DNA from 2 places in the Thalassotalea hakodatensis genome. Region 1 is predicted to be linked to the other one. Evidence: predicted binding sites of a transcription regulator. Region 1 holds the regulator's gene; the other holds the start of a gene.
What was found. Region 1 encodes LexA, which represses DNA repair genes until DNA is damaged. Its sites were predicted from a motif close to TACTGTATNNNNATACAGTA; they were not measured.

Region 1 (15,822 bases):
AGGGTCACCACCAGGTACACGATAGGGTTTTAATCGTAAATAAAGTAAGAACAACAAACATAGCGTGGTAAAACCACCGATTAAATGCCCCATCACCACAATCGGCATTAATTTCATGGTGACAGTCCACATTCCGAGTGCTGCTTGAAAAATGACTACGCATAAAATAAGTGTGGGTAAAAAGACAGGCGCGCCTGCATTTCTCGCTCTAACGCTTAACAATGCTATTGCTAAAATTAATAACCCTAACGTGCCAGCAAAATAGCGATGGATCATTTCATTCCATGCTTTATGCGGTTCAACAGGACGATCAGGAAAGGCGAGTTCAGCTTTCGCGATTTGTGCTTCAGTATTCGGCACATCTAAATGTCCATAGCAACCAGGCCAATCAGGACAGCCAAGTCCAGCATGAGTTAATCGGGTATAAGCACCTAAGCTCACAACCAAAATTGCCAACAAAATGCTGATAAAAACAAGCTTCCGAATAGTAACAATATTCTTATCTTGCATAGCGTTACCCCACTCTCGAATATTTTAAAAGCTTTTTCATGTCAGCAAGTAGTTTTTTACCCATCGACACTATCTCACTATCTTCGGTAGGGGTTAAATGCTTCACCACCAAATTTCCTAGCGGATCAACAATAACCACATCGCCTTCACTCAGCTCTAATGCCGCTTCTTTTGTTAACGACCAGTTTTGCCATTTATGGTGAGTGAGTTTATCGCGGTGATTGTCAAAAAATACGGTATCGGTAAGTATAATAGGCGTTACTCGTGGAATTTCTTTCCCCAACAACACATAAGTACTATTAATCGTGGTTAACGCATGTTGGCAAACTTGTTGACAGTTTTTATTCGGATAATACAGTAACAACCATTGTTCTTTGATGGCTTCTTGGTCTAGCGCTAAATCAGTTAACGACTTTTCCGATGCAAATAATTGCCCATAATTGGTGACACCTGAATCAAACCATTGAAAGTGTAATGCTAATTTTGCGAGTATTACAGGCAAAGCAAAGACTACGATGACTATGATAAAAGCTTGTCGAGCCCTTTTATTTTTTACTGCTGACATTGGGATCCTTTTTATTATTATTGTCGATTTTATTGTTATAAAACCAAATACTGGCACTTAGCATTAACACAAGCCAAGCAAGTGCTAACGAAAACCACTGAAAAGCATAACCCCGATGTTTTTCAGGTGGCATCACGATAGGTTGCCAGTTTTTTTCAAATCCTATGCTCTCTGTTTTATCTAAGTAAATGACAAAGGGCAACAGTTTTTGACCAATTAATTGTGAAAATTTATTCAAATTGACTTGTTGAGCAATTAACGGCCAACTAACGTTTGAAAAAACTTGTTCCGATAAAATAAATCCGGATTCAAGCATTCTGATATGCCCATTGATCTTGTGGGTTCCCTCAACAGGATTAATTATTGGTAACGTTTGCCTACTTCTATCACCTTTTATCCAGCCCAAATTCACTAACACACTACCATATTCGCTGGTTAATACTTGTAAAACGCGGTAACCAACCTGCCCTTGATGGGTTTGATTGTCATGCAAAAAAACGTGCTTACTATCAAAGCGGCCAACAACTGCGACGGGTAAATCATTAATATTTTCATCATCTATCAACGACAATATACTGACCAACGAATGCTGTTCTTTTTGTTGTATGTCAGCGATACGTTCGATACGTTGTTCTTTTTCAACCGCTCTTGATACCTGCCACAAACCAAGCTTGATTAATCCACTAAAGACTAGCAAAGTTAAAATGACCAATAGCCAATTTAACTGATATAAATAATCTTTTAATTTTGCTACCTTCATACAACACCGATAGATAATTAAATAGAGGGAACAATGATCATCAAGGTAATTATTATAGGCTTACTCATATATATGATTTATAACCTATTTCAAGCACTACGCTTGATGAGTAAAAACGACCCCAATAAGCCCAGTATGTCGAAGTTTATTGGACGTCGCGTGATGACTTCTGTTGTGATTGTGTTGTTATTACTTGTTGGGGTTTTAACAGGTGTGATCACACCAAACCCTCGCCCATATTAAAAATGGCACGCTCAGCGTGCCATTAATTTTAGATAATATAGACAAACACAAACAATATTACCCACACTACATCAACGAAGTGCCAGTACCAACTGGTTGCTTGAAAAGCAAAGTGATTTTTTGGCGTAAAATGCCCCTTCATGATGCGTATAAACATCACGATCAACATCACCGTTCCCAAAGTAACGTGCATACCATGGAATCCTGTCAGTAAATAAAAGGTATTGCCATATATACCGCTGGTTAAGTAGAGCTTCATTTCTTCTGCATAACCATGGGCGTACTCAAGGCCTTGGCAATAAAGGAAAACGACCCCTAATAAAATAGTAAAACCTAACCAAAATTTTAGTTGTCCACGATTATCTTTTTCTAAGGCAACATGTGCAAAATGCGCAGTAACAGACGATGTTAATAGTAAAACCGTATTGATCAGTGGTAAACCATACCAACCCATTGCTGTCGTCGTTGTGCCATCTGGTGTTGCTATGAGTGGCCACTGAGCAGTAAATTCAGGCCACAATACTTCGAAGGTCATGGCATTATTGCCATCACCGCCTAACCAAGGCACGGAATACATACGCGCATAAAAAAGTGCACCAAAAAAGGCGGCGAAGAACATCACTTCTGAAAAAATAAACCAGCTCATACCTTGACGAAATGAGGTGTCCATTTGATGGCTATATTTACCTGCCATCGATTCGGTGATCACATTACTAAACCAGCCATAAACCATATAAATAACAAGTGCGATACCCGCTATTAAAATATAGCCGCCGAAACCAGATTGCTCATTTTTAAGGTCAGTGACGTAATTTGCTGCACCAACGGCAATTAAAAATAAAGCTACAGCACCAACAATAGGCCAATGGCTTTTGGCGGGCACATAATAAGATTCATATTCTTTTGTTGTCATCTTTTTTCCCCTGTGATCTCGCGTTAACCGTTATGACTCAATTCGACCAGTAATATCAAATAAAGTATAAGACAAGGTGATGGTACTGACTTCTTTTGGCAGCTCAGTATCAACATAAAACTGTAATGCCATTTCCACATCTTCTTGCGCTTTTAAAGGTTGTTGGTTAAAACAAAAACACTCTATTTTTTGAAAATAAATAGCCGCTCTTCCCGGAGAAACAGAAGGTACTGCTTGTCCGATGATGTCATGAGTGGCTTCATTTTTCGCATAAAATTTAACGAGTTTCATTTCCCCTGGATGCACCTTGATTTCCTTAACCATTGGTTCAAATTTCCATAGGATCCCTTTAGACAAATGACTAATAAACTGCACAGTGATCAAGCGGCTTTTATCAATACCCTCTTGATTCTCTTGTGCAGCAACATTAGACGTTTTGCCATTTAAACCAGTAATATCACAAAACACATCATATAAAGGCACCATAGCAAAGCCAAAACCAAACATTGCAAAAACGATCAGCATAAGCTTTTTCACCGTTTTTTGAATATTTTGATCTGTACCTTTAGACATATTTTCTCCTTACTGTTGCTAAACTATTACTCGTTATCCACTATTGATTAATCAATTTTTGGTGGTGTTTCAAAAGTGTGATAAGGCGCAGGACTTGCAACGGTCCACTCTAAGCCTTCGGTAGCTTCCCAAGGGTTTGCTTCCGCTTTTTTACCACCGCGAATACACTTAATCACGACTACTAAGAAAATTAGCTGTGATAAGCCAAACGCAAAACCACCAATACTCACCCATTTATTAAAGTCAGCAAATTGCAGCGCGTAATCAGGAATACGTCGAGGCATGCCCGCTAAGCCTAAAAAGTGCATTGGGAAAAACAAAATATTGACTGAAATTAACGAACACCAAAAATGTGCTTTACTCCACCTATCGTTGTACATATGGCCGGTCCATTTAGGTAACCAATAATATGCGCCAGCATAAATTGAAAATAATGAACCTGTTACCAAGACATAATGGAAATGCGCTACTACAAAATACGTATCATGGTATTGGAAATCTACAGGCGTTAATGCCAGCATTAATCCAGAAAAACCACCAATGGTAAATAAAATAACAAACGCCAATGAAAACAACATCGGTATTTCAAACGTCATTGCGCCTCGCCACATCGTGGCTACCCAGTTAAACACTTTAACCCCTGTTGGTACGGCAATCAGCATGGTGCAATACATGAAAAACAGCTCACCAAATAATGGCATACCCGTGGTAAACATGTGATGCGCCCATACGATAAACGATAAAAAGGCAATAGATGCAGTTGCGTATACCATTGAGCTGTAACCAAAGAGCTTTTTACGCGCAAAAGTAGGAATAATCGTAGATACAATACCGAAAGCCGGTAATATCATGATGTATACTTCTGGATGCCCAAAGAACCAAAAGATATGTTGGAACATAACTGGGTCACCACCACCAGCAGCATCAAAAAAGCTAGTACCAAAATAGGTATCGGTTAACACCATGGTTACCACGCCGGCTAGTACTGGCATTACGGCTATCAATAGATAGGCGGTGATAAAGAATGTCCACACAAATAGCGGCATCTTCATATATGTCATACCAGGCGCTCTCATATTCATAATAGTGACGATCACATTGATTGCCCCCATAATGGATGACACACCCATGATATGAACCGCAAATACAAAGAATGCTGTACTGCCATTCGAAAATGTCGTCGAAAGCGGAGCGTAGAATGTCCAACCAAAGTTTGGTGCGCCAGATTCCATAAAAAATGATGACAGCAAAATAGCAAAAGCAAAAGGTAGAATCCAAAAGCTCCAGTTATTCATACGAGGTAATGCCATATCTGGCGCCCCTACCATCATTGGGATCATCCAGTTAGCAAACCCTGTAAAGGCTGGCATAATGGCACCAAATACCATGATTAAACCATGTACGGTGGTTAATTGGTTAAAAAAGTCTGGTTCAACAAACTGTAAACCTGGTTGGAACAACTCTAAGCGAATTAACATCGCTAAAGCGCCACCGACTAATAACATAATAAAAGAGAACCATAGATACAATGTACCTATGTCTTTATGGTTTGTTGTATAAAGCCAGCGTTTAATACCCGTCATTTTATGATCATGATGATCGTGCCCATGCGAGTCGTGAATAGTATCAGTAGTCATTATTCGTCCTCCTTACTTAGCACTTGCCGCATCAACATCGGCGGGTTGCACAAGATCACCAGAATCATTACCCCAAGCATTTCGCTCATAAGTAATAACAGCGGCTATTTCTGTTTTCGTTAACTGACTGCTAAAAGCTGCCATCGCTGGGTTTTTCTTGCTGCCATTAACAACAATATCAATATGGGCAGACACATCACCTGTGATAATAGGGCTACCAATTAAGGAAGGAAATGCTGGTGGTAAGCCTTCACCTGTCGCTTTGTGGCACGCCGCACATCGCGTTGCATATACTTCTTCACCTTTTGTCATTAGCTCTTCTAGTGAATAAGTTTTACTCAGATCTTCTTCCGGCGGTGCAACTTGCTCAACTGTTTCAGTTTCAGTGACATCAGATTCAACAGGTGTAGCTTCGGTCGTGGTTTCTGAACCACTTGACGCTGCTTGTACATCACTGGCTTGTACTGTATCGCCAGTATTATTATCCCAAGCATTACGCTCATAAGTTACTACCGCAGCTATTTCTTTCAAACTCAGCTGCTTACCATAACCTTGCATACCAGTTCCTGCTTTACCATTAAACACAATATCAATGTGCGCATTTACATCGCCTTTCGCGATAGCACTATCTTTTAATGCTGGGAATGCTGGTGGTAATCCTAAACCATTTGGTTGATGACATGCTGCACAATAAGCGGTGTATGTAGTTTCACCCAAGGTCATTAATTCATCCATCGACAATGATGCATTTAATGACGCCGCTTCAGCAGCTTTTGCTTCTTCTTTCAGGCGATTTTGTTCTTCAACCCAAGCAAGGTAATCTTGCTCTGTTTTTACTTCAACAACCACAGGCATATAACCATGATCTTTACCGCATAACTCGGCACATTGCCCGCGATAAATACCGGGTTCAGGTACGTTTGCCCATGCTTCGTTGATAAAACCCGGATTGGCATCCTGTTTAACAGCAAATGCCGGTACCCACCAAGAGTGAATTACATCATCAGACGTGATCAGAAAACGTACTTTTTTATTGGCTGGAATTACCAAGTGTTTATCAACTTCTAAAAGATAATTTTCGCCTTTTACGTCACCTAAGCCCGCTCTGTTATCGAACTGTTCACGCGGAGTGGATAATACAGAGTAGAATTCAATGTCTTGATCAAAATACTTATAATGCCATTTCCACTGAGACCCAGTCACTTGAATGGTTAAATCAGAATTATCATTATTTTCCATCGCGATTAACGTATTGGTTGCTGGCCATGCCATTGCGATCAAAATGATAATAGGAATTACTGTCCATAACACTTCAACCTTAGTGCTTTCATGGAACGTTGCAGGTTTAAAGCCTTTCGACTTTCGATGGAAAATCATTGACCAGATCATGGCGCCAAATACAACAACACCTATCCCCGTACAAATATACAAAGCATACATGTGTAGTCCGTATACTTCGTTACTTATCTCTGTGACCCCAGGGGTCATGTTTAACGTTGAATCAGCCCAAGCCATACCGGGAAATAAAATTCCAGATAACAGCCAACCTAGGTTACGTCTTTTCACTCGACATCTCCTTATACCCTTTCTAAGTCAAAAACAAAGTACTTTAGTATTACTTAGCTCTTATTTACTTATGTTTTTGATGCGATTTTATTGTTATTTTTTATGGCGATTTTTTAAACAGGTGAAAGTTCGCCTTATTATTAGTGTTGTTTACTTTCTGTTCTAGAATTACTTAATATTTGATCTGGGTCAATTTTTAATTTGATCGACATAAGCAATAAAAAGATAATAAATACAATTGAGTATAAACTCTAAACGACTGGAGGGTGCATTACACAGGGCATAGCGCAAATGTATACTTTTTAAGCATTTACTCTAAAAAAGTTTTTTCTTCGCTTTATTATAGATGGCGATTATTTAAACAGAAAAGCACTTATACACAGGGTTATTTGGTAGTGAGCACTGGTTAATATGAAGATTTAGCAATTAAAGGTTGATTTTTAATCAAGAGAATGAAAAACAGGTGTTATTCCCCAGAAAAAGCGATAATACCTGTTTACCAGCAATACAATTATTTACATCCAATCGGCAGATCGAATTACACCTACCGCCAAACCTTCAATATTGAAATGTTGGCTGGTTAAATCGACTTTTATCGGTGAGAAGTCTTCGTTCTCAGCATGAAGGTATACAACATTACCATCTCGCTTCAAACGCTTCACCGTTACATCATCTTCAACTCTGGCCACAACAACCTGACCATTTTGTACATCAGTCGTTTGATGAACGGCAAGCAAATCACCGTCGAAGATACCAATGTCTTTCATGCTTTCGCCGTTCACTCGTAATAAGTAATCTGCTGCAGGGTGAAACAAACTACCATCAATTTGGTACCTTTCTTCAACATGCTCTTGTGCAAGAATAGGTTCGCCTGCGGCTACTCTACCTATTAAAGGTAAACCTTGTTCCTCAACAAAATCGTCAGCTAACCTAATACCACGAGAGGTACCTGGTAACATTTCAATGTAACCTTTTTTAGCAAGCGCCTTTAAGTGCTCTTCTGCAGCGTTAGCAGATTTAAAACCAAAAAAGGTCGCTATTTCTGCACGGGTAGGCGGCATACCAGTTTCTGATATTTTCTCTTTAATCAGATCAAAAATTTGTTCTTGTCTGTTAGTTAATGGCTTAAACTCGCTCACGGTTATTCCCTGTATATATGGACAGCTTCACTGTTAGTATATACAGCCTGTAAATAATCGCAACTGTGTGATTAAAACTTTTAATTTTTTAAACTTTCAACAAAGTTATCGTATGCTTTTAACGCTTTCGGTACTGAAATAAATGGGTTGTCCGCATGGCCAGCATCAGCACTATAGCTAGATTGCCAATACAAATTTTTAGGAGCCTTTGTTTTTAACGCTTCAAGTAGCCCTTCAAATGAACCAGTTATAATATCATTCTCTTTGGCGCCTAAGCTTAAATATAAAAACAGCGGCTTCCCTGACGTGTTAGCTAAATGTTTACTAAATTGTTTTACCACCACGGAGTCGTCATACCAAGCTGCGGGGCTGAAGGCAAAATAGCCAGTAAATAGCTCTGGTTTGTTTACCAGGGTGTATAACACGAAACTTCCGCCCGCTGAGAAGCCGCTTAATATTCGGTTTTGATTAACATTAAATTGTTTTTCAATATGCGGTATGAGTTCTTTTTCAATAAAGGCTAAAAACAAATCTGCTTTGCCAAAGATTTCTGGGTTATTTTCTGTAGCTGGACGAGCTTCTATATTCACATCCTTTCTTGCATAAGGGGGGACTAAATCACGGTTGCGGGTATCTTGCCAAAATAGATTAGGTATTGAGACTAGAATTGTATCTTCAGCTAATTGCTGTTCACTTAATGAATGCAACGACTCATCCCAACGTTTTAAATTAAAATTCCCGTCTGATCTTATAATGAGCGGATACTGTTTGTTCTGATCATACGTTTTAGGTAAACGAATAAAAACTTTTCTATGTTCATCAAGTGTTTCAGAATAAATGGTTTGATCAATATAACTAGAGGTGTATTCCTGCCTATATTGTTGACTGATGTTATATCCCATAACTATTAACAAGATGCTAATCACACCCGCTGTTACTTTACTCTTTATTTTTCGCACAGTGATTCCTTGAGTCTGTTGATCTTCCGAAATTAAATTTTGTTCGAACGAAACACGAAGAGCAACAGACCTTTACATGATTAACGATTATAATCCCACAACAAATTCTTAATTTGCCATTTACCCTTCAATTTAACTAAATGCAGGTACTCAATCCAGTTATCTGAAACCATTTTCACCGTGGCTATATTGTTGTGTTGATCTAATACAGTGACTTGATTCGTCATAATAGGCGGAAAGCGTATACCGCTTCGGTTCCAGTAAGTTGCATGTTCAATCATCCGTTGATAAGTCGTTTCACGCAAAGAAACTTCACCATTTGGGGCAGGAAACGGTGGTACCGTATGTTTTGACAAGTCAGGGTGCATGACTGATTTCATTAACTTAGGGTCTAATTGTTTTAAGGCGTTAAGATAATCAATTGATACTTGTTTAATGGCTTCAATCTCTTTTTTATCATTCAGCACCGCCTTAGGAAGTAAATTAGGTATCTTTTCGCTTTGCAAGTCATATTTTGTTCGGCCAGTATATTGTCCTTGGCTATCATAGTGTTTTATTGCGTAAGCAAAGCCCCATGCATTGAGCGTCAATTGGTAGTTCTGATCATAATAAGCATATTTAATATGCAAACCCAGCTCATTGTATGTATCTTCGTAATAAGCAATACCGTCTTTGTTATTAACAATATTAAGCGCCTTATCTAGGTTAAAATGACGGTAAGGATTGCCAGCATCATCATATTCAATCGCAGTGTCATTAAAGGGGAAATAAGGTGATAACGGCTGTTTTACGCCTGCAGTATTAAATCGTTGCTCAATCACCAAGTTGTTATGTTTGCGCCAGCGATACTCAGCAATGTTCCAACGCGATTCCATCGCTTTATCATCTGCATCATAAAAATTGAGCTGTTCAACAAACCCAGTATCATCAATACGATACACTTCTTTAAATACGCCGCGAATATTTGGCATTCTTTTATTGTTGATATCGTAAAAGGTAAGTGTTTTTTTGCCTGTAGAATAGTCAATTTTTACGCGCTTTACTGCAAAATGCGTTAACGGATGAAGTTTTGCATTTTGATAAGTATTGTTAATTATCTCTACCAGCTTTTCCGCCTCATTGTACTTAAAAACATAGTGCGGTTGCTTTGCAGCCTGTTGTGGTGAAATAGGTAAAATACCTTTAGTTTCTGCATGTAAAGAGACATGATTATAACGAAGCGAAGCATAGTATTTTTCTTCATTTGCATTAGCTTGATGGGGTGAAAAAACGATCATCCCTAATAGCAACCATATCAACCAAGAACCTTTTAAAATCATCGTCATAACTAACCCTCATCGTGTTTATACATTGAATGACATAACAACAAACAACATCACACAATTTGTGTGTAATGTTGTGAAAACTTAGGGAAAAAAGCTGAATTAAAAGTGAATTTTTAGTTTATTGCGCATTTTATAACGATTTTGAAGGTGATTAATTTCAACTCTGTGTGAAACTCTGACAGAATAAAGTACCTCAACCATTAGTGTTCAAAGCAGTAATTAATCAATGATCAAATTAGGTCAATTTTGTGTCGATATCACGCACGGCAAACTTATTCATCAAGGAACAGAAATAGCCATTGAGCCTAAACTCTTTCAATTATTACTGCTTTTTATTGAACGTCCTAATCAAGTGTTAACACGAGAAGCCATCATTGAGCGTTTATGGTTGGGTCGTTATGTCACTGATAATGCTATGAACAAGCAAATCGCAAATCTGAGAAAAATACTCAATGACGACCCTAAAAATGCGACTTATATACAAACAGTACCCAAAATAGGTTATCGGTTAATTTGTCCTATAGAAGCGTTCGAAAAAGAAACAGCTTCCGCCGAACACACCAATAACTCAAAAAATAGTCAAACATTGCTATTCAGCACCATATTTTCCTTGATATTGCTAAGCATCTTGTTATTCACACTATTAAAGCATGATAATGGCCAGCTTGATAAACCTAGTCACACCTTGGAGATCACTAGGCAAGCTGGTCAAGAGCATTCACCCAGAATCATTCCTTCAACTAACCAGTTACTGTATTTAAGAGAGCAACTAAATCAAAAGAACACAGAACTGTGGCTTAAAGATTTAACCTCAGGACAAGCAAGCAAAATTGCGCTTAATAACGTGTCAATGTTTAAACTGATTGCAGGGATACAGGATGATAGCACTAAGCAAGTGTCAGTGTATTTTGCTCATCAGGCGCAGAAACAATGTTATGTCGTCAAAGCACAGGTGATACACCAGAAACTGGAAAATTTAACCCCGTTATTTGATTGCTCTGAAATGGTCTTGGGTAATATTTATTTTGATAATAATAAAAACCACCTTTTTTATAGTGCTCGTTTACCCGAGCAAACGAGCTTTCAATTGTATGAATACGATTTAAACACCAACCAAATATCGTTACTGTTTCAACCTTCACCTTTGGGCATGGGAAACCATGCTTTTGATGTATCACCAGATGGTGAAAGAATGTTAATCATGAACACGAATTCCAAACGGAATACGCAATTTTATGTTTTGCACTTAACAACAAATCAATTAGTTAAACATCAACAGTTGGATTATTTTGTGTCGGAAGCAATATGGCATCATGATGGTAAACATGTTTATTATTTTGCTCCGCCGCCATCCCATCAAATATTATTAGCAGATCTTGAGGGTAAAACTGCCCACTCTGTCGTCAGTGTTTCTGACTTTTTATCACGTGATATGATTAGACACAATGATAATAAGTCGATCCTATTTTCTACTCGCTCACCAAATTTTAGTAATCAGTGGTTAACCAATAGCAATGATAAGCTAATAATCAATAATTCAACGGTATACGATATTATCCCTGCGTTATTTCATCATGAAAATCGTTATATCTTTTCGTCTAAACGCTCTGGAAAAAGCCAACTCTATTTGGGAAATCTAGCTAATGGTAACGCGGTTGTTTTATCTAACTTCGAACAATATTATGTCTTCCAATTTATACAGCTAAGCCCTGATGATAAAACGCTATTAATAGCGACGCAAAATAACGTATGGAAAATTTCTCGTGCAGCACTAAATCGCGAAAATCCTACACTCTCTTTAACTGAAGAAGAGAAAATTTTCACTAGTCAGTCTCCAATCACAAATATCGATTGGATAGATAATCATACCGTGGCAGTCACTTCACTGAATCAGAAATCACCTGCTATTATCACCACATATTCGAACAATAACCAAACGTTAGACTTACGCTGGAAACAACTCTTACTTGATCATAAAAGCCCTGAACATGTGTATTTAATTGAGCAAACAACAAATCGGCTTTTCAAAGCGAAACTCGAAGAATTCAAACAACAATTGACTGCAGAAAATTTACCCGTCATAGATACAGGTTTTGTTATGCCTCGCGGATATATCCACCTTAAAATATTCAATAAAAACTTATACTATGCAACCCGACAGCAAGGCGATTATTTCATAGTTAAAACACCATTGAATAGCAATGGGCAATCCAGTAAACACTTGCTACAAGGTTACTATGGCTATGATGTAGCGGAACACGGCGTCATGGTTAGTCATTTAGAAAGCCTAGGGGGTGATATTCACAGAACCGTTGGCACTGATGATTAGCATTAAAAGCAACACCCGCGTAAGCAAAGACAACACATCTTCATAATGCTACAATTCTTGTTCACACAATAATGAGTAAATAAGATGTCAGCGTTGAGAAGTTTTTTTTATCTTCTATTAAAATTTCCAATATTTCTTTGGGTAAAATGTCGAATCGTCGCCGACGAGCTATCAGAAAAACTCACCGATAGTGAGAGCAAGCCAATCTTTTATATTGTCAGGCATCGTTCTGCTAGCGACTTGCTGGCGTTGCAAAAAGCCTGCAAAAAACTCGCACTGCCTGATCCATTATCTACTGTCATGATCAAAGGGCAAGCTTTTCCCCGTACCATATGTATAGATACACCCAGTTCATTGTTATTTAGCAGAAAAGCATCGAGTGCAATGCAGCAAAGCTTATCAATTCTTAACGCGCACGAACAAGATGAAAACCTTGCCGCACAACTGATACCGGCAAGCTTAGTGTGGGGGCGAAAACCTACCATAGAAAAACATAATACCGGTGTACGAGAAGTACTTGCAGAACAAGAATCACCAAGTTGGCTAAAAAAATTCTTTATTGTCTTATTTCTAGGGCGAAATACGTTAGTAAGGCTCAGCGAGCCGTTATCTATCCGCTATATGACCGATAAATTTGGTAGTGACGAAAGTAACGCACATAAGCTGTTACGTGTTGCTCGTTTCCATTTTCATCGCCAAAAAGTAGCAGCAACCGGCCCGCGCTTAATGCACCGGCAGCAGATGTTTAAAACCTTATTAAAAAACCCTTCAATCGTGCGATTAATGGAAGATGAAAGACAGGCTAAAGGTATATCGAAAGAGGCAATTGAAAAACAAGCCCTGATCATTATGGATGAAATCGCCGGTGATTATCGCGAAGGTATGATCCGCATTGGCGAACGGGTATTACATTGGCTGTGGAATAGGTTATATAGCGGTATCAATGTTAATAATGCTAATACCTTGCGGGAGCTTGCTGATGACGGTCAGGAAATTATTTATGTGCCGTGTCATCGTAGCCACATGGACTACTTATTACTCACCTATATTATTTACCAACAAGGTTTGGTTACACCCAGAATTGCCGCCGGTATTAACTTAAACTTTTGGCCAGCAGGCCCTATTTTTAGAAAAGCGGGCGCATTCTTTATTCGTCGTAGTTTTAAAGGTAATAGGATGTATTCCGCTATTTTCCGCGAATACTTAGGGTTATTATTTGAACGCGGGTATTCAGTAAAGTATTACTCGGAAGGTGGTCGCAGCAGAACCGGTAAATTACTTGAGCCGAAAACAGGCATGCTTGCTATGACCATTCAAAGCTTGTTACGCGGCATTAATAGACCACTTACATTAGTACCGGTGTACCTTGGATACGAACATGTTATGGAAGTAGGCACTTACTATAAGGAATTGAGCGGTAGTAAGAAACAAAATGAATCTATTTTTGGCGTGTTAAAAGCGATCAAAAATTTACGCAATTACGGTAAAGGTTTTGTCAATTTTGGTACCCCAATCAACATCAACCAATTTTTAAATCAACATGTTGAAAATTGGAAAGACGATATTGACCCTGTCGACCCTCAAAAGCCCAGTTGGTTAACACCAAGCGTGAATTTACTTGCGAACCAAGTGATGGTGGCTATTAATAAATGTGCTGCACTAAATGGTGTCTCGCTTGTAGCTATGGTTTTGCATGCTACGGAAAATAAGGCGCTACCACGCAGTGAACTTGAATATTTACTTAACTTTTTTCTATCTTTACAAAAAGCAGTACCTTATAGCGATGAGTTAACCATTCCAGAGGTATCTGGCAGCGCCTTATTAGCTGATGTTATCGCACTGAAAAAAGTGATCGTTGATAAAGACAGTTGTGGTGACATTATTTCATTAGGTGATTTTGCTGCCTTAGAAATGCGTTATTACCGCAATAACGTATTACATGCTTACATTCTACCCGCGTTAATCTGTCGTTTACTTGATAGAACAGCCAAAATTAGTCATGAAGGTATACATACACAAATTCAACAATTTATTGTGTTGTTAAAAAATGATTTATTTTTATGGCAATGCTCAACAGAAGTAACTAAGCAAATCGACAATATTTTACACTTTCTTAGCCAAGAAAATATTGCTAAACAAACCAAAGCAGGTTTTTGGAGTTTAGTTGAAAATACCGAAACGCAAAATTATGTACAAGTGTTGGGCGAAGTTGCTGATGAAACCTTACAACGTTTCGCCATTATCACTTCTCTTGCTACGCGGTTAGCGCCGATTAGCAAGAATGAATTAAGTGAAAAAGCGGTATCGATCGCAAAACGTTTATCGGTGGTAAATAATATTAATGCGCCAGAGTTTATTGATAAGAAAGCTCAGTCAACCCTGATTAACAGCATGAAAGAACAAGAAATATTCGCACAAGATGACAGTGGTAAATTAACGCCGAATAGTACGCTAATTACCTTAAAAGAAAACGTGAACAACTTAGTCGATATTTCAGTTTTACAAAGTATTGCACGATAAAGACATAGCCTAGTGACGAATAAGTCACTAGGGAGCACAATCGGTTCTATAAATGTTCGATGATGATGCCAATGAAAATCACTAGCCCTACCCAGTGATTATGTAGGAATGCTTGAAAGCAGGCATCTCGTTGGCGATTAACAATAAGCATTTGTTGATAACTAAACAACGCAGCCGCAATCACCAGTGATAAATAAAACGGCCAACCAAATGCCAATATTTCTGCGACTGCCATCAACATTAATAGCGTTGTTATCTGCAACGCCCCGATGATTTTTTTATCATATTTACCAAACAGCACAGCTGTAGATTTTATACCCACTTTTAGATCATCATCGCGATCAACCATGGCATACATAGTATCGTATGAAACCGTCCACAATAAATTGGCACCAAACAGTAGCCAAGCAACAGTAGGTATTTCACCGGTTGCTTCAGCAAAAGCCATGATCATCCCCCAACTAAATGCAGCACCGAGAACGACTTGTGGGAAATGGGTATAACGCTTCATAAACGGATAACTCGCCGCTAACAGCAATGCCACCAATGAAAGTGAAATTGTGTACCAAGAAAGTGTAAGCACTAGAGCAAACGCTGCACCAATAAAAAAACCAAATAAACACAGTGCTTGTTCTTCGGTAAGAGCTCCCGTAACTAAAGGTCGATTAACAGTTCGCTTAACATGACCATCAACTTTTCTGTCGGCATAGTCATTAATGATACATCCTGCACAGCGCATTACATACACACCTAGGGTAAACACCGCCAGTAAATGTAAGGAAG
Region 2 (15,822 bases), 1.1 Mb from region 1:
ACCGATGTTGCAGTTTCACAAAGCCTTGATAAATCAAGATGGTTACCAGACAAAAAAACAATATAGAACTAAAAAATACCATGTTAACGTGCTTTTTTATTTTCTTGTTGTTGTACTGTCCATCCGACAAAGGTAAGCAGTAACCAGGTGCTAACAAAGGTAATGATAACCAAAGTAATACCATGTGACTTTACTATGTCATAGTGTTCAATAATGCCTACACCAGCAGGTACAAAACAGACGCCCATGTTTTTTAAAGTCCAACTGATACTATTTGCTACCGTTTTATCATCTATTAGCCTGTAATGTAACGATATGGTAAATAGTATCATTCCGTAAAGACTAGGGGGTAAGCCACCAATGGCAAAATGAATTCCGTAACCTGTAAATAAACAGGCTAAGATGGCAATAAGTGAATATAATGGCGCAGGCATAATGGTTAACGATCATTACCGTGTTCATTTGCTGCTTCAATCACTAGCTGCCTGAACCATATATGACTTGCATCATGATGCAGTAAAGGGCTCCATATCATTTTTAGCTCAATATCTGGAATGTCAAAAGGGGGTTTTAAAATGGTGTAATTCGCATCATCTTTATGAAGCATGGCTGCCTTAGTAGGTAATGTTGCAACTAAGCCATCTTCAAAAGCGAGTTGCATTGCCACATGATAACTACGCGTAAAAACCTTTATATCTCGCTTTTTACCTAAACGCGCTAATGCCTCGTCAACCCACCCTAGTTTTTGCACATCTTTTGGATCCATACCAACACCTACACCAAAACCGGTTTTAGATACCCAAACATGCTTTGAAGCTAAGTAGCTGTTTAAGTTGAATTTAGTAACAACTTCATTATCTGCACTTAATAAACATGAAAATTCGTCGCGCCAAATAGTTTTTTGATGAAATGATTGTGGTAGTTCATCAAACCGGTTGATTGCCATATCAATTTTGCCCGCTTCAACATCATGAAAGTTAACGTCGCTAGGGGTCATAATATCGATTGTCACATTAGGTGCTATGCGATTTACTTTTCGAAGTAAAACTGGCAAGAGGGTAGAAGCGGCGTAATCGCTTGCCATTAATCGAAACACGCGTTGACTGGTTTTCTCGTTAAACTCTTCCTCACCTTGTAATGCTTCTTCTAATTCAAGTAGAATCTTTCTGATCATCGGTGAAAGTGCTCTAGCACGTTCAGTTGGTACCATTCCATCAGATGTTCTTACTAAGATTGGATCATTAAACAATGTGCGTAAACGCTTCAAACCATTGCTCATAGCAGGCTGAGTAATGTTTAGTTGACCTGCGGCCCTAGTCACATTTTTCTCTCGAAGCAAAACGTCTAGATAGATAAGTAAGTTAAGATCAATTTTTGAAATATTCATCTGATTAATAGCTTATATCATTTAAATAAATAAGCTTTATGTCATTAATAGAATGGCAAATCAACTAGATTTTAGTCTAACTTTCTTCTTTTTAGGTTTTATTGTATTTGAATATGAAAGTCTACATAAACTAGCTATTTGTTATTTAATGTAAAAATGTCTAAATATTTTTTGATATTTTTTATGTGAATAGTGATGATAAAAATTATATATTATATCTATGATTGGTGGTTGGCTTACTCTTTTTGTTGTTCAGTATGACAAGTTACAGCATGAGTTACATATTGTGATTGTCTTATTTTAAATCGCTAGGAGAGAGTAATGACCACATATCGTCAACAAGTTGAAAACGCTAAGTCATCAATTAAACAGCAGCATAATTGGCAATCAATTGATGCTGAGTCAGTAGCGCGTATGCGTTTGCAGAATCGATTCAAAACTGGGCTCGATATTGCTAAGTACACAGCAGCAATTATGCGTAAAGATATGGATGCCTACGATAAAGATGCTAGTTTATATACACAATCGTTAGGTTGCTGGCATGGCTTTATTGGTCAACAAAAAATGATTTCAATTAAAAAGCACTTTCAATCGACGGAGCGTCGTTATTTATACCTTTCTGGTTGGATGATTGCAGCACTTCGTTCAGAGTTTGGTCCGTTACCCGATCAATCAATGCATGAAAAAACGTCGGTTCCTATGCTTATTGAAGAACTTTATACGTTTCTTCGTCAAGCAGATGCAAGAGAATTAGGTGGTTTATTTAGAGAACTAGATGCAGCTAAAGAAAGTGGTGATGATGTTAAATTGAATACTGTACAACAACAAATTGAGCAACATCAAACGCATGTCGTACCGATTATTGCTGATATAGATGCCGGCTTTGGTAATGCTGAAGCAACATATTTATTGGCAAAGCAAATGATTGAAGCGGGAGCATGTTGTATTCAAATTGAAAACCAAGTATCTGATGAAAAACAATGTGGACATCAAGATGGAAAAGTAACTGTGCCACATGCAGATTTTTTAGCAAAAATAAATGCAGTTAGATACGCTTTTATGGAGCTAGGCGTTGATGATGGTGTTATTGTTGCTCGTACCGATTCATTAGGTGCTGGTTTAACAAAACAAATTGCCGTAACAGAAAAACCAGGTGATTTAGGTGACCAATACAACAGCTTTTTAGATTGTGAACAAATTGGCGAAGAAGATATTTCTAACGGTGATGTGTTATTAAAACAAGAGGGTAAGCTGATGCGCCCGAAACGTCTTGCGAGTAACTTATTCCAATTTAAACCAGGTACTGGCGAGCAACGATGTATTTTAGATTGCATCACCTCACTACAAAATGGTGCTGATTTAATTTGGATTGAAACAGAAAAGCCGCACATTGGTCAGATTGGAAGTATGGTAGACGAAATTCGTAAAGCGGTGCCTAATGCAAAACTTGTTTATAACAATTCACCTTCATTTAACTGGACATTAAACTTTCGCCAACAAGTGTTTGACGCAATGAAAGAAGCTGGTAAAGATGTGTCGAGTTATGATCGTGAGCGTTTAATGAGTGTTGATTATGACAACACAGAGTTAGCCATCACTGCAGATGAAAAAATTAGAACATTCCAACAAGATGCTGCGCGTGAAGCTGGAATATTTCACCATTTAATTACGTTACCAACATATCATACCGCTGCTTTATCAACCGATAACCTAGCGAAAGAATACTTTGGTGAGCAGGGAATGCTTGGTTATGTGTTGAATGTTCAGCGTCAAGAAATTCGTCAAGACATTGCCTGTGTTAAACATCAAAATATGGCAGGCTCAGATATGGGTGATGATCATAAAGAATATTTTGCTGGGGATGCTGCGCTAAAAGCTGGCGGTAAAGACAATACCATGAATCAGTTTGCTAATATTGCATAAGCACATTTTTAATCATATAGAGTTTTTATTCATGTGACGTTAACAATCCCGTTTAAAACGGGATTTTTTGTGCTTAAAAAAGTTATTCTTTGAATGTGATACTCATTTTATTGACTGCTGCAATATCAGTGATGGAAGTAGAATTACGCAAGTGTTTATCTAGCCTGTTAGCTCTTTTATAAGCGCCATGTTTGCGAGCGAATTCTGTCACATCACTGCCATTACATACTAAACCGTTCGCGATAGTTTTGTCAGCCAGATGATAGTATTTCAAGGTACGGTTAAAATTCAGTAAATTACCTTTCATTGTTGATTTGCAAAGTGCAATTAATGACTTTTCTAAATAACTATCCATTGATGCAGCTTGCACCTGACTAAGTAGCAGCGTAAAAAGTCCTACAGAAGTAATGCTAAGTGTGATTAATTATGTTTTCATCATTTTTTCCATTATGTACAAGGTTTAAAACAAAGGAGTATTCCTTAATAATGGCAAAAATGATTACAGAATGTATACATTAAATAATTTAGCACTGTAAAAGTTTATGCAATAAAGTTCAGCGTGGTTTTATAAGTAGAGTTATGTTTTTTATCGTTTTTAATTTATATTTGACCGTTTTTATTCTAGCTTGACTCATAGACTTTTACATCCTCTTTCAACGGTGAAATTTTTTTATTATTTTCTGCACTTTATTGCACGTTTAATTGCGATATATTTTTCAATTTTTATATTTCTGATTGCATTTTTTTATAAATAACGTATCTTTACTGTGTAAATGTACAGTTTTGTTATTTCACTAATATTTAGTGAATGTATTGTTAAATTTTACCTGTTAAATAAGGGAAACTAATGGCCGTTGAAAGTCGATTTGTTGTCATAAGACAAGGTGTGGAGGTTGAAACATTCATGGATAAAAAAGCCGCTGATGAATACGACAAAATGTTAGACATGGCGGATAATCTTGCCGAAATGTTGAACCAAGTACCAGTTAAATTAACCGATGCCGATAAAGAAGAATTAAGCGTTTATTTGGCAAAACATCGTGAAGATGTGTTGATTGCATTGCAAGCGAAAAAACCAAAGACTGCACAAAAAGTGGCGACCAAAAAAGAAAAGAGCTCTGAGCCTAAAGTAACTGCTGATAAAAAAGCAAAAAGTACTGATGAAGCCGCATAAATACAATATCTTTAATTGGCTGTATTTTGAGCAATACTAATACGATGACAAGTTCAACGGGATTGAACTTTCAACTGTTACGTTGTCATCGGCGTAAACGTATTGCTTTACAGGTTAAGAACAAAGACATTATTGTTAAAGCACCTTATGATGTTCCCTTAAAGTATATCGAAAACCTTGTGGTGCTCAAAAAACAATGGATTGAAAATATTCAAAGTAAGCAACAGTTGGCAAAAGAATATCAAAATCAACTTTCACGTCATGGCCAAGTGTGGTTTTTCGGAAAGTTAACGCCACTCATTATTAAAGAGGACAAAAGATCACTTGTTGCTGTCGAAAATAATCAAATTGTTGTCACGTTATCTACCCGAAAAACATTGTCAGATACCACTGAGAGTTTGCGAATTAAAAAGTCACTAGAAGGTTGGTTTAAACAACAGGCTGAGCTGATTTTAACTGATAAAGTTAGATGTTTTAGTCGGCAAACAAACTTATTACCAAAAAATCTCCATATTAGGCAATATAAAGCTCGCTGGGGATGTTGTGATAATCGAGGCCATATCAAACTTAATTATTTATTGATGATGTTACCTGAGTCAGTGATTGATTACGTGATCACTCATGAGCTATGCCATTTGAAATTCTTAAACCATAGTGTTGATTTTTGGAATTTAGTTGAATCCTTTTTGCCTGATTACAGAGCAGAAAAGCGATGGCTTAAAGAACATCAGCATTATTTAACATGGACGACATACTAAATAGCATACATTTATTCTATCTAATTTATAGAAAATTTATCCCCAAAACATGCTGCTTTCACTGCTTTTTTCGAATTACAGTCACCTCATTATTTTCGTTTAAAAAAGTCAACTTACTGATTGGCATAAATATTGTTTAATTAATGTTGATAATTTATACATATTTGACGTGACATTTTTTTGACAACTTAAAGGAGGTTGATGATGAAAGCATTTAATGAACTTTGGAAAACAGCGATAATCTATTTAGTGTCAGCGAGTATTTCATTATGGGTGATCATGTTAATCACAGGCTAGTAAACGCTGATAAAATAAATATAAAGTATGAGTCTAGTAAAATAAATAATTATTAGAAATTGGCGCTCTGTGGTAAACCTTTACTCGCGTATTTTTTAACTGAATTGCAACATTAATGCAGCAGGGCACAATATCTTTGATATGTAGGAAATCTACTCATTTACTTTTTTTGATAATACACACGATTAAAAAAATAAAAGCTCACATGATCATGGGATAAAATACTAAGTATTTTTAACTGGTTAGCTCATATATGCCGTTAAATACAACAATTAATACTATATTTGTGCAAAAAAAAATTAAAATTTAACCGTTTATTCATTAACAGCACGTTAAAATTAAGGTAAATTAAAGGTACAAAAATAATAATGTTATAAGGTTTCTCTTTTCATGAGCCTGTCTGTACTTATCTGTGACGACTCTAACCTAGCGCGAAAGCAAGTGTTACGAAGCTTACCTGAAACACTTGCTGCGAATGCTCAAATTGCTACTAATGGTGTTGAAGCGTTAAAAATTCTACGCTCAAATAATATTGACGTTTTGTTTCTTGACCTGACAATGCCTGAAATTGACGGCGTAGGCGTATTGCAGGGTATTCAAAAAATGGGAGTCACACCAATCGTTTTTGTGATTTCCGCTGATATTCAGCCTGAAATGCAAAGCAAAGTGTTAGAGTTAGGTGCGAAAGCATTTATCCGCAAACCGGTAAAATCTGAAGTGTTATTACAGCACCTCAAGGAAAATGGTTTAGTATGACCCATTTCGATTTAACTGAAGATCAACAAGATTGTCTACAAGAAATTATAAATGTTGCAATGGGGCAAGCAAGTGATCAACTTGCGCGTTATTTGGATACTTTTGTATACCTGAAAGTGCCTAGTATAGAACAAGTCAGTTCTAAACATATCTCTGATGCGCTTAACGTTGAAGATCAAGCCGCAGCGGTAGTTAGCCAAGGATTTTTTGGTTACGAAGGTATACGCGGTGAGGCTTTACTGGTTTATCAACCAAAAGATTCGGATCGTTTAGCAGATCTGCTTGGTTATGATCCTGACGAATTAACGCTTGAAGAGCAAATTATTGATCTAAGTTCAATACTCACAACAACGTTTCTCAATGTTTTTGCGAGTCAGATTAATAATCAAATGTCATACAGTGCTCCGCGTTTCTTACCGTCAAGTAAATCAGCGTTTTCTGAACATATCGAGCAACAATCTTTTAACTGGGATCTTGCACTTAAAGTTAAAATATCGTATCAAGTAACCGATTATTCTTTCAATTGTGACATGATTTTACTGATCCCTGAATCGGCGATCATTAATATTGCACAAGTGATAGACCGTATTTTGGAAGAGTACTAATGCGTATTCCTGACATAGGAAGAACAATCGCTGAGCAAATTAATACTGGGGTCATTGTTGTTGATCTTGAATGTAATATTGTTGAGTTTAATCGCTTTATGCAAGTACATGCGAATAAATCACTTGAGCAAGTGATTGGTTGTAGTATTTTTGATGTTTTTCCTGAATTGCCAACGCGCTGGTTTAATCGAAAACTTAGTAGTGTTAGCTCATTAAATTCACCGGGATTTTGCTCTTGGGAGCAACGGCATCATTTATTTGAATTACCTCATCATCGTCCCATTACAACAGATAGCCACTTTATGGCACAAAACTGTACCTTTATTCCTATCGAAGACAATAATAGCGTTGAGTATGTTTGTATTCTTATTGAAGATGCTACTGATGTCGCGCATTATCAAGGAAAATTAAACAAAGCACTGGAAGAATTAGCAAAAGCTAATCGTATTGATGGCTTGACGCAAATATTTAATCGCAAGCATTGGGAAGAGTGCCTTGAGAAAGAATTTTCACGTGCTCGCAGGTATGATCATGATTTAGCGTTAATCATGTTTGATTTAGATCATTTTAAACGTTTGAATGACAATTTTGGTCATCAATGCGGTGATAAAGTTTTAATAGAAACGGCACAGCGTGTGAAAGCATTATTGCGCTCATGTGATCTTTTTGGTCGTTATGGCGGTGAAGAATTTGCGGTTATTTTGCCCGAAACTGAAGTAAGTGGAGCGTTAGATGTTGCGGAGCGAATACGTGCTGAATTAGAAAAACAAGTGTTTGTTTTTCAAGATAAAGAGTTAACAGTAACCACAAGTGTTGGTGTTGCGAGTATTCAGCCAAGCGATACACGCTATGAAAATCTCATTGCAAATACTGATGCTGCATTATATAAAGCTAAAGCATTGGGCCGTAATCAAACATATCAATATAAAGTTAACCATTTAAGTAACGCTGTTTGACCTACCTAAAAATGTAATAAATATACATTTTTAGTTTTAGTTTATTCATAAATCGTCTAGTTCTATTCAATTTAGTAGTTGACAGAAAATGACATTTTTGGCATTTTACCTAGCATGAAATCTATTACACGCACTATTACCATTATTACCACTACCACCCTGTTAGGGATGGTGGTCGACGGCTAACGTGTAAAAGAAAGTATTTTATCAAAGCCCGTGACCACAAAGGTTCCGGGCTTTTTTCGTTTTTAGGGGAAGTAAACATGCGCGTGTTAAAATTTGGCGGTTCATCATTAGCAACAGCAGAACGTTTTGTTCAAGTGGCTGATATTATCAAGAACCAGAGCAAGGAATCTTCGGTAGCAGTTGTTGTTTCTGCACCACAAGGTGTTACTAATCATTTAGTGGCGATGGCTGAAAATATTAGCGATGAAAATACATTACAAAGTGATTTAAAACATTTTTCTGCAGCGATTGAAACCATAGTTGAAGGACTAAGTGCAACGTTACCACAATTTAATAAAACACATGCAGAACAAGCGTTAGCGAATTGGGAGCATCAGCTTAGTCGTTATTTGCAAGGGGCAACAATGTTGTCTTATTGTCCAGATCATATACGCGCAATTATTATCAGTGTGGGTGAACGAATGAGTGTTGCTATTCTAGATTCTGTATTAGCAACGTTAGATTTTGATGTTAGTTTAATCGAGCCTGAAAAATTCCTACATACTAATGATGCTTACCTGAATGCGTTAGCAGATTTAGTTTTGTGTAAAGACAGATTTCAACAATACTATCCATCGCTCAATCGTGTTGCTTTAATGCCAGGGTTTATTGGCGTAAATAGCCAAAATCAAGTCACCACTTTAGGTCGCAATGGTTCTGATTATTCGGCAGCTGTGCTTGCTGTATGTGCACAGGCTGAATGTTGTGAAATATGGACCGACGTTAATGGTGTTTATAATGCAGACCCTCGTCTGATTAAAGATGCGCGATTACTTGATTATTTATCTTATCAGGAAGCGATGGAGTTATCGTATTTTGGTGCAAGTGTACTTCATCCTAAAACGATTGGACCAATTGCACAATTTCACATTCCTTGCTTGATCAAAAATACCGGAAATCCAAAAGCGCCAGGAACATTGATTGCGAATGAAAATGATCAGAAAAAACAAGTTAAAGCAATTTCTAATTTAGACGATTTAACCATGGTGAATGTGTCAGGCCCTGGCATGAAAGGTATGGTTGGTATGGCTAGTCGAGTTTTTGCTACCATGAGTCGTGAAAAGATATCTATCGTATTGATCAGCCAATCATCGAGCGAATATTGTATTAGTTTTTGTATTTATACAGCAGATGCAAAGCAAGCGGAACAAAGCTTGAAACAAGAGTTTGAATTAGAATTACTTAACGGTTTATTAGAGCCCGTTGCATTACAGCATGAACTGTCCATTGTTTCTTTAGTGGGTGATGGCATGCATCACCAACAAGGCGTAGCAGCCAAGTTTTTCTCTTCATTAGCTCAAGCACGCGTTAATGTAGTGGCCATTGCACAAGATTCTTCTGAACGTAGTATTTCTGTGGTCATTGAAAATCGTAAATGCACCGATGCATTAAAAGTGTGTCACCAGAACTTTTTCTCACACAAACCGACTATTGATGTATTTTTAGTTGGCTGTGGTGTGGTTGGTAGCGAATTAATTGCACAAATCGCGCGTCAACAACCTAAATTAAAAGCACAAAATATTTCATTACGTGTTTATGGTATCGCAAATAGTAAAGGCATGGTGTTTGATCAAGAAGGCATTAATCTTGAAAGCTGGCAGGCTTGTTTAGGGAAAGATGCTGTGGCAGTTACGGCAGAAAATGTGAAGCGCTTTGTTCGCGATAATCATTTAATAAATCCTGTACTGGTTGATTCAACGTCTAATGAAGCGCTTGCTATGAGTTACGTTGACTTTATTAAAGAAGGCTTTCATGTGGTAACACCTAATAAAAAAGCGAATACTGATACATGGGAATATTATCAAGCCATAAGACAAGCAACCCAAGAGACTAATCGTCGTTTTCTTTATGAAACAACAGTTGGTGCGGGCTTACCAGTAATTGATACTTTGCAAAGCCTAATCAAGGCAGGTGACGAATTATTGCAGTTTGAAGGTGTTCTATCAGGTTCTCTGTCCTATATTTTTGGTAAATTAGATGAAGGAATGACGTTGTCGCAAGCAACAGCTATTGCTAAAGAGAATGGCTTTACAGAACCTGATCCTCGTGATGATTTAAGTGGCATGGATGTGGCAAGAAAGCTACTTATTATGGCGCGAGAGGCTGGCATGCAATTAGAGCTATCAGACATTAAAGTGGATTCGGTACTCGGTGAAACATTTGATGCAAGTGGCGATGTTGCAACCTTTATGACGAATTTATCACAACTTGACGGTGTGATTGCTGAACGTGTAAATAACGCTAAACAGGAAGGAAAAGTGTTGCGTTATATCGGTAATATTATTGACGGGAAGTGCCAAGTATCCATTGAAGCGGTTGGTGCAGAACATCCTTTATATAGCATTAAAGATGGTGAAAATGCCTTAGCTATTCATAGCCGTTATTATCAGCCATTACCGTTCGTACTTCGTGGTTATGGTGCTGGTGCGGCAGTTACTGCAGCGGGTGTATTTGGTGACTTATTAAGAACATTAGCATGGGAGCAACAGCACTAATGAGCGTTTCAGTTTTTGCGCCAGCTTCAATTGGGAATATGAGTGTTGGTTTTGATGTATTAGGTGTAGCTGTAAAACCTGTTGATGGCACTTTACTTGGCGACGTAGTGACTGTTGAGGCGAGCCCAGAGAACAGTTTAACAGTAGAAGGGGCGTTTGCGAACAAGTTACCACAAGATCCAAAAGAGAATATTGTTTGGGATTGCTTGCAGCTTTTCAATGAAACCTTGCTACAGTCTGGACAAAAACCTGTAACCGTCAACATGATATTGGAAAAGAAAATGCCAGTAGGTAGTGGGCTTGGTTCAAGTGCTTGCTCGGTAGTTGCAGCATTGGAAGCATTGAATTACTTTTATAAGGTAACAAGTGAGTTTCAATTTAGTAAAGCTGTGATGTTGAAACTAATGGGGCGTATGGAGGCACAAATTAGTGGTAGTTTGCATTATGATAATGTAGCGCCATGTTATTATGGTGGTATACAACTGATGGTGCCAGATGACGATGTGATTTGCCAAACACTCCCACAATTTGATGATTGCTATTATGTTATGGCATACCCCGGGATTGAGGTTTCAACGAAAGCGGCCCGTGAAGTATTACCAACATCATATTCACGTAAAGATGTGATTACTTTTGGACAAAATTTAGCTACCTTTGTTGATGCTTGCCACCGAGGTAATAAAGCAATGGCATTTTCAGTTGTTAATGATGTTATCGCACAGCCATATCGTCAGCATTTATTACCGGGGTTTGAACAAGCGTGCACTCACTTACGTGAGCAAGGTTGTCTAGCGGTTGGTATTTCAGGTTCTGGCCCAACATTATTTTGTGTGACCGACAACGAACAAAAAGCCAATGACTTTGCTAATTGGCTAACAGAACATTATTTACAAACATTAAGTACAGGGCAAAGTGAGGGATTCGTTCATGTTTGCCGTGTCGATAATCAAGGTGCTTGCCCAATAAATAAGTAGGCGAGCAGCAATATTACGTTTTTAGTAGGATAACAATTTTGAATTTTTATAACCTTAAAGAAAATGATGAACAGGTAAGTTTTGCCGGTGCAGTTAAACAAGGCCTAGGGAAGAACCAAGGCTTATTTTTCCCTGAAAATATTCCAGCATTAGATAACATTGAACAGTTATTAGCATTACCTATGGTAGAGCGAAGCGTGCAAGTGCTCTATCCCTTTGTACAAGATGATTTAACGAAAGCACAATTAACAGAAATAGTGACTGATGCCTTTAATTTTCCTGCACAAATACAGCCTATCAGTGAAAACCGCGCAATTTTAGAGTTATTTCATGGCCCAACTTTAGCCTTTAAAGATTTTGGTGCCCGTTTTATGGCGCGCTGTCTTCAAACCTTTAGTGGCGATAAAAAACTCACTATTCTAACCGCAACATCAGGTGATACAGGTGCTGCGGTAGCACATGCCTTTCATGGCATTGAAAATATTCGCGTGGTTATTTTATACCCGAAAGGCAAAATAAGCTTGTTGCAAGAAAAAATGTTTACTACGTTAGGTGGTAATATAGAAACGATTGCTATCGAAGGTGATTTCGATGATTGTCAGGCATTAGTGAAACAGTCTTTTGATGATCAAGAGTTGAAAGAGACTATCGGCTTAAACTCTGCAAATTCAATTAACATCAGTCGTTTATTAGCACAAGTGTGTTATTACTTTGAAGCGGTTGCACAACTATATCGCCAACAAGGTAAAACAGCGCTTCAAGATTTAGTATTTTCTGTACCTAGTGGTAATTTTGGTAATTTAACCGCGGGGTTATTTGCTAAAGCAATGGGGTTACCCATTAAACGTTTTATTGCTGCAACCAATGCTAATGATACAGTACCGCGTTATTTAAAAACCGGTGAGTGGTCGCCAAATCAAACAGTTGCCACTATGTCTAATGCGATGGATGTGAGTAACCCAAATAACTGGCCACGGGTTGAGCACATGCTCAAGTCAGGTATAGTGCCAGAAGATAGTGTGAGTTCGTTTGCAATAGATGAAGAGCAAACACAAATGACGATGTTATCACTTTCTAAGCTTGGCTACATTAGTGAACCACACGCAGCGGTTGCTTATAAAGCGTTGCAATATAGTGCAAGTGATGAAGAATTTGGTGTGTTTTTAGGTACAGCGCATCCTGCTAAGTTTAAGGATGTGGTTGAAAGCATGTTAGGTCAACCCATTGGGTTACCGAAAGAGTTAGCGGATTGCGCAACCGAAACCATTTTATCTAGCGAACAAAGTACTGAATTTTCAGCATTACGTAAGTATTTACTCGATAAGGCATAAGATAGCGAATACCTCTTTTGCCTTTTATAAACAAAAAGCCAACATTCTGTTGGCTTTTTAGAAAAATTTTCTTGATATTCATTGATAAAATAAACATTTTTTCTTTAAGAGCAAGGTTTGATAGGAAAAATGAATTAATAATCAAAAATGTCGGGCTATGTTAGTTTTGTATTGCAAGTTAATGGTCTTTGTTGGTTTTTAATTGCTAAATTTTAGTCGTTTTGTAGAATGTTTTTAGTGAAAGAGCTTTGGAACATTTATGTCAACAGAACACTATTTCTCCCCTTTTCGTAAACACGTTATTGGGCACAAATTAACCCACTCAATCAACGGTCAATCATTGCCAATTATTTATGCAGATTGGACGGCAAGTGGTAGGTTATATCAGCCGATAGAAACCTATATAACGCAAATACTTGGGCCTTATGTCGCCAATACTCATACCGAAACTAATTTAACCGGTGGTGTGATGACACATGCCTACCATGAGGCACAATCGGTGATCAAAAAACATGTAAATGCATGTAAAAATGATATTTTGATCACAGCTGAAGCAGGTATGACTGGTGTTATTAATAAATTTCAACGGATCTTAAATTTACGTATACCTGAACGAATGAAAGATCAAATATCGTTCAATGAACAAGACAGACCTGTTGTTTTTATCACGCATATGGAACATCACTCTAACCAAACTTCCTGGTATGAATGCGATGTAACCTTGGAAATAGTTCAACCTAACGAAAAGGGCTTACCTTCGTTAGAGCATCTTGAAGAGTTGCTTGAACAATATGCTGATCGTAAACATAAGATTGGTTCATTTACTGCGTGTTCCAACGTTACTGGTATTAAAACCCCTTATCATCAAATGGCGGAAATTATGCATGAGCATGGTGGTGTATGTTTTGTCGATTTTGCTTGCTCTGCGCCGTATGTTGATATTGATATGCACCCTGCAAACCCGAAACAAACCTTAGATGCTATTTATTTCTCTCCACATAAATTTCTAGGGGGACCTGGTAGCTCAGGTGTTTTACTGTTTAATAAAGCGCTATACAAAAATAAAGTGCCAGATCATCCTGGTGGCGGTACGGTAACGTGGACTAATCCGTGGGGAGAGCACAGTTTTTTCACGGATATTGAAATGCGCGAAGATGGTGGTACACCGGGTTTTCTTCAGTGTATAAGAACAGCGTTAGCGATCAAAGTGAAAGACGAAATGGGCGTTGATAACATCACTGCGCGTGAACAATGGATCACCAATTATGTGATGGATAATTTAGCAAAACTTGAACAAGTGGTTATGCTTGAACCGAGCATTCGAGACCGACTATCGATTGTGTCATTCTATGTTAAAGGTGCCCATTATAATTTAGTCGTGAGACTACTAAACGATAAGTTTGGAGTACAAACACGAGGTGGTTGTTCTTGTGCTGGTACATACGGGCATATTTTATTAAATGTTGATCACGACACTTCATCGAAAATTACTGAACAAATTGATCTTGGTGATTATGCTGAAAAGCCAGGTTGGATCAGAGCATCGTTTCATCCAACGATGACAGATAAAGAAGTTGCTTTTGTCGTTGATGCCATTAAACAAGTAAGTGAAAATATTGAAAGTTGGCGTAAAAATTATCGATTTAATCCCGCTTCCGGTGATTTTGAGCATACAAAGCAAGCTGTGAGTATGCCAACCCTAGCAAGCTTTAATGCTCAACAAGTCGCTGAAAGTTCAGAAAAGAAAACCTCATTTTTTAGACGGATTTTTCAAGCGTCTTGATCAAAAGAGATCAGCATTTCGGCGGCGGAACAATGACAATCGTTATTACAAACAGGGCACATATAACCCTGTTTGCTTAATTCGTTCCATCTGTCTGGGTGTTTTTTTATTAAGACGCCACCGCACTTAGTAAAGTATTTTACCGCGCTATTTCCGGGGCTTTGCATCCATAGATGGCTGACACCCGCTTTAGCGCCTTGCTGTTTAACAGCATCAATAGAAAGTGTTAGTAACTTACTACCGATGCCGTAACCTCGATAGTGCTCATCAACCGTATTACATTTAAAATAACAAACGCTAGCTTGTTCACTTGGCCAATCTTCAGGTGTACACCATTGATCAAGTTGCCATTGTAGAGGTGAAAAGGTAATACGAAAACCCACGAGTATGTCTTCATCATAGGCAACAAAATGACTATTGATGTTATTTTTGATGCCCTGATTGAACCATTTCAGTGCACTGGTTTGATCCATGTAACCTTCACCATGTACGTGGGTAGCCAAACGGATCACCTGTGTGAAGTCATCAGGTGTCATTTCACGGTAAATTATGGTCTTTTTTTGCATTAAATATTCATTATTCATCAGAGTTAAGGTAAGTTTACCAAAGAATTATCACAATCAGCTACCTTCACATTAGTTAATATTATGTATGATCCTTTGTTTCACCAATCTCCTGGTTGCGGCGAACGCTATCCTGATAGCTACTGGGCGAATATTTCAGGGCAAGCGCCAAAAAATTTAGGTCCTTTAGAAGCCAATATTGACGTTGATGTTGCCATTATTGGTGCTGGCTATACTGGTATGTCTTGTGCGCTTCATTTGGCAGAAGAATATGGCATTAAAGCAACTATATTAGAAGCAAACCAAAGTGCTTGGGGATGCAGCGGTAGAAATGCCGGTTTTATCTTAAAAACTTCAGGTAGAAAACCTTTTGCTCAAATGCAACAGCAATGGGGCGAAGAGGTAATGCGAGCTATTTATCAAGAAATGGCCGAAGGTGCTGAGCGTGTACAACACCTGATTTCCCGGGGTATTGACTGTGATGTACAACCTGCAGGCTATTTAAAAGTCGCCCATAAAGCCAATAAATTAGCAGACTTAATAGCAGCAGCTGCATTGCAAAAAAAGATGTTTGGTTATCAAGTGGAAATATTGT

Region 2: QUE72_RS14845 (YebG family protein) is a predicted target of LexA. The motif match lies at 4,074-4,093, and genes of this name have one in related genera.

Annotation. Positions count from the first base shown of each region.
Region 1 covers NZ_AP027365.1:148,452-164,273, reverse strand. Annotated here, with positions in the region: gene QUE72_RS00715 (COX15/CtaA family protein) at 1-510, opposite strand, end outside; gene QUE72_RS00710 (hypothetical protein) at 515-1,075, opposite strand; gene QUE72_RS00705 (SURF1 family protein) at 1,056-1,835, opposite strand; gene QUE72_RS00700 (DUF2909 domain-containing protein) at 1,869-2,078, shown strand; gene QUE72_RS00695 (cytochrome c oxidase subunit 3) at 2,107-2,991, opposite strand; gene QUE72_RS00690 (cytochrome c oxidase assembly protein) at 3,022-3,564, opposite strand; gene ctaD (cytochrome c oxidase subunit I) at 3,612-5,201, opposite strand; gene coxB (cytochrome c oxidase subunit II) at 5,214-6,716, opposite strand; gene lexA (transcriptional repressor LexA) at 7,283-7,906, opposite strand; gene QUE72_RS00670 (alpha/beta hydrolase) at 7,987-8,808, opposite strand; gene QUE72_RS00665 (nuclear transport factor 2 family protein) at 8,946-10,190, opposite strand; gene QUE72_RS00660 (winged helix-turn-helix domain-containing protein) at 10,417-12,519, shown strand; gene plsB (glycerol-3-phosphate 1-O-acyltransferase PlsB) at 12,604-15,039, shown strand; gene ubiA (4-hydroxybenzoate octaprenyltransferase) at 15,086-15,822, opposite strand, start outside.
Region 2 covers NZ_AP027365.1:3,331,073-3,346,894, reverse strand. Annotated here, with positions in the region: gene QUE72_RS14870 (LrgB family protein) at 1-82, opposite strand, end outside; gene QUE72_RS14865 (CidA/LrgA family protein) at 84-434, opposite strand; gene QUE72_RS14860 (LysR family transcriptional regulator) at 440-1,387, opposite strand; gene QUE72_RS14855 (isocitrate lyase) at 1,709-3,310, shown strand; gene QUE72_RS14850 (DUF3718 domain-containing protein) at 3,393-3,665, opposite strand; gene QUE72_RS14845 (YebG family protein) at 4,158-4,484, shown strand; gene QUE72_RS14840 (M48 family metallopeptidase) at 4,511-5,242, shown strand; gene QUE72_RS14835 (response regulator) at 5,930-6,295, shown strand; gene QUE72_RS14830 (chemotaxis protein) at 6,292-6,900, shown strand; gene QUE72_RS14825 (sensor domain-containing diguanylate cyclase) at 6,900-7,856, shown strand; gene thrA (bifunctional aspartate kinase/homoserine dehydrogenase I) at 8,120-10,576, shown strand; gene thrB (homoserine kinase) at 10,576-11,550, shown strand; gene thrC (threonine synthase) at 11,589-12,881, shown strand; gene QUE72_RS14805 (aminotransferase class V-fold PLP-dependent enzyme) at 13,141-14,664, shown strand; gene QUE72_RS14800 (GNAT family N-acetyltransferase) at 14,652-15,230, opposite strand; gene QUE72_RS14795 (NAD(P)/FAD-dependent oxidoreductase) at 15,312-15,822, shown strand, end outside.